2 linked regions of the Sinobacterium norvegicum genome follow. The protein of the gene in region 1 interacts with the protein of each later gene in a pairwise test. Links are inferred from orthologs where the notes say so. Each region holds a gene or a part of one and is shown on either strand. Other genes may lie near its edges.

The links. The genes of interacting proteins can lie anywhere in the genome.
Region 2: the proteins of typA (region 1) and rlmKL interact in binary tests that used the Escherichia coli proteins (3 or more experiments, as listed by UniProt). The link is inferred for Sinobacterium norvegicum from one-to-one orthologs.

The regions. Positions count from the first base shown.
Region 1 is NZ_CAKLPX010000002.1:167,162-171,872, reverse strand. The notes cover bases 745-3,691. They hold typA (translational GTPase TypA), read right to left. Parts: upstream 3,152-3,691; coding sequence 1,337-3,151; downstream 745-1,336. Other genes in these bases: L9P87_RS09775 (sodium-dependent transporter), read left to right, coding at 3,344-3,691; L9P87_RS09785 (Tim44 domain-containing protein), read right to left, coding at 745-1,095. Also shown: pip (prolyl aminopeptidase), read right to left, coding at 1-90; more of L9P87_RS09785, read right to left, coding at 229-744; more of L9P87_RS09775, read left to right, coding at 3,692-4,705. UniProt on the Escherichia coli protein: A 50S ribosomal subunit assembly protein with GTPase and nucleotide-independent chaperone activity, required for 50S subunit assembly at low temperatures, may also play a role in translation.
Region 2 is NZ_CAKLPX010000003.1:493,626-496,559, reverse strand. It holds rlmKL (bifunctional 23S rRNA (guanine(2069)-N(7))-methyltransferase RlmK/23S rRNA (guanine(2445)-N(2))-methyltransferase RlmL), read right to left. Parts: upstream 2,603-2,934; coding sequence 398-2,602; downstream 1-397. Other genes in the region: L9P87_RS14270 (mechanosensitive ion channel domain-containing protein), read right to left, coding at 1-216. UniProt on the Escherichia coli protein: Specifically methylates the guanine in position 2445 (m2G2445) and the guanine in position 2069 (m7G2069) of 23S rRNA. Methylation occurs before assembly of 23S rRNA into 50S subunits.

The sequences.
Region 1 (4,711 bases):
GCCGCACTCCTCCACATAGAGTTCATGCACACTACTGACTTCAACACGGTGACGATTATAGGGTTTTAAATCGGGGTAATGAACAAGCATATTAAGTCCGATATCGCTGAATTATCTAGGATTATAAACAACTGCCAATGGTTGTCAGTATCGACTATATCCACACCGATTCCTAGTATAGAAACGATTTAACCAGCGTGACGTTCACGGTGGTTAAATCGCTGCGGATTAATCGTTATGGATTCCGACGATTAACCATGGGGCGTTGTCTTCATTCAGTTTACGCTCTAAGTGCCAAGTCTCGCTGATATTCTCTTCGGTGTTATCGCCTAGATCCTTATAACGACCGGTAAACTTAACGCTTAAACAGGCCTCGCCAAACATTTGATCAGCACGTACCAGCTCGGTATTGATAAACAACACCTGTGTCTGCGGCTCACTGTCCAGCGTCAATCGTTCGGCCTGCATCGCATGAAAAATCTCATCGCTGAGGTATTCCTTCATAATCGACAGGTTGTTTTCATTCCACGCTTTTTGCAGCACATTGTAGTGGCCACGTGCGCCCTCAAGAAAGTTGTCGACATCAAAACCCTGGGGCAGATTAAACGGGATATCATCGGCAGCACTCGCCGTATTCTGAGAGAAACCAGAAGTCGAGTGATTCGGTTCAAAATCTTGCTGCGACGTACGCTGCTCATTAAAGGGTGCACCGCCTGCAGCACTGGCCTGCTGCTGACTAAATGGCCCAGCCTGCGCCTGTGGTTGACGGCGGCGGCGCATAAACCAAATAATGGCGAAGGCGATGGCTCCAATGATCAATATGTCTGCCATCTGCAGCCCTTCAAAGGCGCCGCCGGCAAATAATGCGGCCAACAAACCACCGGCCAATAAGCCACCGAGCAAGCCGCCCATCATGCCTTTTTTGGAACTACGCTGTTGATTGGCAGCCCCCTGCTGTTTCTGTTGCTGGGTATTGGTCGTGGTCGGCTGTTTAGGCGCCGTCTTAAACTGCTTGCCAAACGAGCCGCCACCGCCAAATTTCTTCTTGGCAAAGGCCTCAGGCGACTGCAGCGCCAAGACTAAAAACAGAGACATGAAAATAGCCAGATATCGCATTAATACTTCCCATTAAAGCTAAAATAAGTGGCCGGTATCTTAGAGTAGCCAGTGCGCAAGTCAACCAAAGTCGGCGGTGTTAACAAGCTATTAATATCCACCCTTGGATTAACACTGTGGTCGCATCAAAAATGATGGACAATCCCGCTTCAGTCTTGCTCGATTAAATGGCAGGCACAAAAAAAAGGCGCCGAGGCGCCTTTTTTTAACAGCCGAAGAATTACTTCTTCTTGTTACGCTTACGCTCGTTTTCGGTCAACAGCTTCTTACGAATACGAATTGACTCAGGCGTTACCTCGACCAGCTCATCGTCTTCGATGAATTCCAGCGCCTGCTCAAGCGTGTGCTTGATATAAGGAACCAGAGTCAAGGCTTCATCAGTGCCCGAGGCACGAACGTTGGTCAACTGCTTGGCCTTGGTTGGGTTCACAGCCAAGTCGTTTGAGCGGGTGTGAATACCGATGATTTGACCTTCGTATACGTCGACGTTTGCAGGAATCAACAGACGGCCACGCTCCTGCAGGAAGTACAAACCGTAAGCCAGTGCCTTACCCTTGGCCATCGAGACAAGAACACCGTTCTGACGTTCGCCAGCCTCACCACCCTTAACAGGGCCGTAGTGATCGAAGATACTGTTCATGATGCCAGACCCCGAGGTCAGCGTCATAAAGAGCGTACGGAAACCAATCAGACCACGAGCAGGAATAGTGTATTCAAGACGAATACGGCCCTTACCATCGGGTTCCATGTTAGTCAGTTCACCCTTACGATTACCCATTTCTTCCATGATAGAGCCCTGGTGCTGCTCTTCCACGTCAATGGTTACGTGCTCAAACGGTTCGCTGAGAACGCCATCGATCGTCTTCTGGATAACTTCTGGACGAGAAACGCCCATTTCGAAGCCTTCACGACGCATCGATTCGATCAGTACTGACAGGTGAAGCTCACCACGGCCGGAGACAACAAACTTATCCGGTGTATCACCCTCGGCAACACGCAGAGCAACATTGTGAATAAGCTCTTGATCGAGACGATCTTTGATATTACGGGTAGTAACAAACTTACCTTCTTTACCGGCAAACGGCGAATCGTTAACCTGGAAGGTCATGGTTACCGTAGGCTCATCAACACTTAACGCTGGCAATGCTTCGACATGCTCAGGGTCACAGATAGTATCCGAGATAGACAGCTCACCCAGACCAGTAACACAAATAATATCGCCGGCACTCGCCTCTTCAACCTCGACACGATCCAGGCCGTGATAGCCCATAACGCCTAATACTTTACCCTTGCGCTGCTCGCCGGGCTTGTTAGCGTTTTCGATCATGACCTGCTGGTTTGGTTTGATTGAGCCGCGGGTTACACGACCGACACCAATAACACCAACATAGCTTGAGTAATCCAATGCAGAAATCTGCATTTGTAGCGGGCCATCGGTATCAACCTCAGGAGCCGGAACGTTATCAACAATCATCTGCATCAGCGGCGTCATGTCGTCGGCCAATTCGTCGGCTTCCAGGCCGGCAATACCGTTCAACGCTGAGGCGTAGATAACAGGGAAATCCAACTGTTCGTCAGTGGCACCAAGCTTGTCGAAGAGGTCAAAAACCTGATCCATCGCGTAGTCTGGACGTGCGCCTGGACGGTCAACCTTGTTGACCACAACGATTGGGTTAAGACCCTGCTCGAAGGCTTTCTGCGTCACAAAACGAGTCTGGGGCATTGGACCATCAACAGCATCGACCAACAACAGTACCGAGTCGACCATCGACATAACACGCTCAACCTCTCCACCGAAATCGGCGTGGCCCGGTGTGTCAACAATGTTGATACGATAGCCGTTCCAGTTGATAGCGGTGTTTTTCGCTAGGATGGTAATGCCACGCTCTTTTTCTTGATCGTTGCTATCCATGACGCGCTCACCACCCTGGTTGCGCTCCAGCGTGCCTGATTGTTCAAGCAACTTGTCTACAAGGGTAGTCTTACCATGGTCAACGTGGGCTATGATGGCGATATTTCTTAATTTATCTGTCACTACACTTGTTCCTGGATTGGGAGGCCCAAGGAGTTGAGCCAATAAAAAAAAGTGCCGAATTATACACAATATTGAGCCAAGTCAACATAGGCAGTACTACTTATTTGCCATAGTAATCGTAACGTGGTTTATTGTGGCCAGCTAAATACGCGCTATATTTTACCCTACTTTAGACTCCTCGAGGAAAACATTGTGAGCAGTACTCAGAATCGCAGCCAGTGGTCTGGCCGCTTTGCCTTTATAATGGCTGCCACCGGCTCCGCCGTTGGCCTTGGTAACATTTGGAAGTTTCCCTATATCACCGGCGAATACGGTGGTGGTGCCTTCGTATTGATGTACCTTTTCTGTATTGCGCTGATCGGTGTACCCATTCTGATGGCCGAAATCATGATTGGTCGTCGCGGCCAACACAGCCCAAGCCGCTCAATTTCAGATATTGCCGAAAAAGAAAAATCATCGAAGAAATGGGGTATTGTCGGCGGTGCAGGCTCACTAACCTCCTATCTGATCCTCACCTTTTACTCGGTGATTGGCGGCTGGACACTCAACTATCTAGTGAAGTCACTGAGCAATGTCTTCAGTGGTCAAGATGCCGCATCAATCGAGGCGATCTTCGGCCAAATGCTGGCGAACCCCGGCGAAATGCTGTTCTGGCACTCTGTTTTCATGATCTCGATTGCCGTGGTCGTGATGCGCGGCTTGAGCAAGGGTATCGAAAAAGCCATCGTCGTATTAATGCCGGCCATGTTTGTGTTAATTGCCGGCCTTGTGCTTTACGCCGCCTTCGGCACCGATGGCTTCGGCCAGAGTGTCGACTTCCTATTCAGTTTCGACTTCAGCAAAATTACCACCACCGCATTCCTAACCGCCCTCGGCCACAGCTTCTTTACTTTAAGCTTGGGCATGTCGGTGATGATTGCCTACGGTTCGCATCTGCCCAAGCACATCTCTATTGGTCGCGCCTCGGTTACCATTGCCCTGCTCGACACCGTCGTCGCCTTATTGGCCGGCCTGGCCATCTTTGCCATCGTCTTCTCTAACGGTCAAAACCCCGGCGCGGGCCCCGGTCTTATCTTCCAAACCCTACCCGTTGCCTTTGGCAGCATGGGTGCTGGCTTTATTGTCTCAATTGCCTTCTTCTTCCTACTCTTATTCGCCGCCTGGTCCTCAGCGATCTCATTACTGGTACCACCAGTTGAGCGCATGGAAGACACCGGTATGAGCATTGCAAAATCAACCTGGCTGGTTGCTGGCAGCGCCTGGGTTATCGGCATTCTTGCCCTGCTATCCTTTAACGTGCTGAGTGACACCGACAAATACGGCCTATTCGGCATGGGTATTTTCGATCTGCTCGATTACCTAACCGGCAAGCTATTGCTGCCGCTGGTTGGTCTGTTCGTTGCTATCTTTGCCGGCTGGGTGATGTCTTACAACACCACGACCAAAGAGCTGGAGCTCAGCGGCGCGCCTTATATTATCTGGCGCCTGCTGACCCGCTTCGTTGCACCGGTGTTAATTATCATCGTCTTCACCTCTGAGCTAGGGCTGTTTTAACAGCAC
Region 2 (2,934 bases), on another replicon or contig:
AACCAAGACCAAACCAACCACCAGGCCATGAATAATATTACCGACAAAGGCGCTGACCGTTTTCTCAATACCTTTTTTCTCCATCGCCCGGTTAACAAATCCGGTGACCATGCGGGCAACCATCATACCGACAAGATAAATAAGAATGGCCGAGCCAAGCTGTATAGCAATATTAATGGCCTGGTCCTCATAACCTGACATGTCGAAATTTTCCATAGCACTACTCCCTGTTATTTTTAAATAAACTACTGCTAACATAGTCCTCCGTAGTCAATATGGCAATCCCTTGATTAGCCAAGACAAAATTTACTTGCAGCGAATCGTCAGCCATAAAAAAAGCCGCTGTGGTAGCGGCTTAGTCTCTGCGAGAGTGTGAATTAAAATATTGCGGGGCGCATTATTTCGCCCGCAGATAAAAACACTGGTGTATTTTTTTGTTGCGCACAAAATCTGGGTCGAGGGTCTTATGACTGACATCCTCGACACTGTATTTTTCCACCAGTATGGGATCGATTTTAAAGCCGCGATAATTATTCGAAAATATCAGCAGACCACCGGGTTTTAGCAGTGCCATGGTATCTTCTACCAGCGACACCTGATCACGCTGAATGTCTAAGGTGCCATCCATCCGCTTAGAGTTTGAAAACGTCGGCGGGTCCAACAGAATCAAATCATAACTCTCGTGGCTGTGTTTAATCCAGCTGATGCAGTCCTGCTGAATCAGGTGATGATTGTCTCGTACACCGGTGCCGGTGGTGAAGTTATTATATTTAAAGTTGCGCTTGGCCCAATCGAGGTAGGTCGCCGACATATCGACACTGGTAGTCGATAGCGCGCCACCTTTTGCCGCATGAACCGAGGCTGTGCCGGTATAACAAAACAGGTTCAAGAAGTGTTTATTCTTGGCCTGACTGGCAATAAATTGACGTACCGGACGGTGATCCAAGAACAAACCGGTATCGAGGTAATCGGTGAGGTTAATCTCTAGCTCAACCTGTCCCTCTTTCACCGTGAAGTATTCACCACTGCCCTCTTTGCGCTCGTACTGCTGTTTACCCTTTTGGCGCTGACGCTGCTTCACATTGATTTGGCTTTGGTTGATCTTCAATACCTGTGCCGTCGCATCAATAGTATCGAGCAGGCGGCGCTGGGCACTGTTCTCATCGATCGAAGCCGGTGGCTTATACTCGCTGATCTGCACCTTGTCGCCATAAATATCGACAGCGACAGCATACTCTGGCATATCGGCATCGTATAAACGATAACATTCGATGTTCTCACGCTTGATCCAATTGGCTAATTTTTTCTGGTTTTTCTTCAGTCGATTAGCAAACATCAACGCATTAGCCGATAACACCACAGTGCTATCGGCCTCAGTATCATGTTTCGCCTTGCCCGCGGCGGGCTCGGCGTTCCGGTCGCCGACAAAGTTACTCTCGATAATATCGAAGCAGAGTATCTGCGCTTCCAATGGACCGTTGAAAACCTTGTATTTCTTACGAGCCTTAAGCCCCATCCTCTTGCCGAGTTCAGGGTTGGAAGTAATCACCACCGATTTCCAGCCCTCAAACTCAGATTTCAACCGGCTGCCCAGCTGACGATACAGCGGAATAAGGTCGGTGACCTCGCCAATACGCTCACCGTAGGGTGGGTTACAGGCAACCAGGCCACTGGTTATTTCCATGTGTGTCGGCTGACTCAGGCGCTCGACCGACTTGGCCGAGACTCTGACATGCTTGGCCAGCCCGGCGCTGACAATATTTTGCTCGGCGCGCTGTACCATGTTGATGGCGGCGTCGTAGCCGCGGATTTCCGGCAAACCCTCTGCCACACCCTTGGCCGCTCGCAGCTGAGCATCATCAACCACCTGCTGCCAGACGTCGGCATCGTGACCACGCCATTTATCGAGACCACAACTCTCTCTGTTCAGGCCTGGAGCGATGTCCGCCGCCATCATCGCGCCCTCGATTAACAGCGTGCCGGAACCACACATCGGATCGATTAACGCGCCGCCCTGCTTGGCAATTTCAGGCCAGCCCCCGCGCATCAGAACTGCCGCCGCCAAGTTTTCACGCATCGGCGCAATACCCGTCTGCAGACGATAACCACGACGGTGCAGTGGACCACCGGAGATATCAAGAGCAATACTGACATAGCCTTTTGCCATTCTGGCCTGAATACGAATCTCTGGGTCACGCTTATCGACATCCGGGCGTACACCGTAACTATCACGAAAATAATCGACGATCGCATCTTTAATCTTCAAGGCACCGAATTGTGAGTTATTGATCATTCGGTTGGTGCCGGAAAAATCCACCGCAAAGCTTTGGTTAGCATTGAAATGCTGACCCCACGCGATATTGCGGGCGCAGTTGTACAGCGCCTCAACCTCGGTAAGCTCTACGCGCGCCAGCGGCAACTGGATACGACTGGCTAAACGTGACCACATCCACACCCGATAAAGCTGAGCTAAATCACCCTCTGCCTTAACACCGGCCCCACTGGTCGCTGCCTTGTCGGCGCCAAGGGCCAATACTTCATCACGCAGTAACTCTTCTAGACCGCGTGGACAGCTAATAAAATACTCGATTGATTCGCTCATTGAACTCTCAAATGATAATGGCCAGTGCGCTGTTTACCGCCACTAGGTGACGCAGGCATGCCTATAAAAAAAAGATCTAAAATTGTTTTTGTATATTGCCCGAGCTTATACAACCCCGCAATAACGAGACTAAGCCATTGAAACAACACACGCCGTTAAACTTTATTACCACAAGCTATATCGGCAATAAAATCTATAATAATTTGTTTGTCGCAGCGCCCATAAAGCTATGGTGTACTTATCTTACTGCGATTTTAGCACTGCCCATACGATTCGCGCGACACGCTGTTGTTACGATGTGATGTTAATCCCCTCGAAAGCTGGTCCCGCAG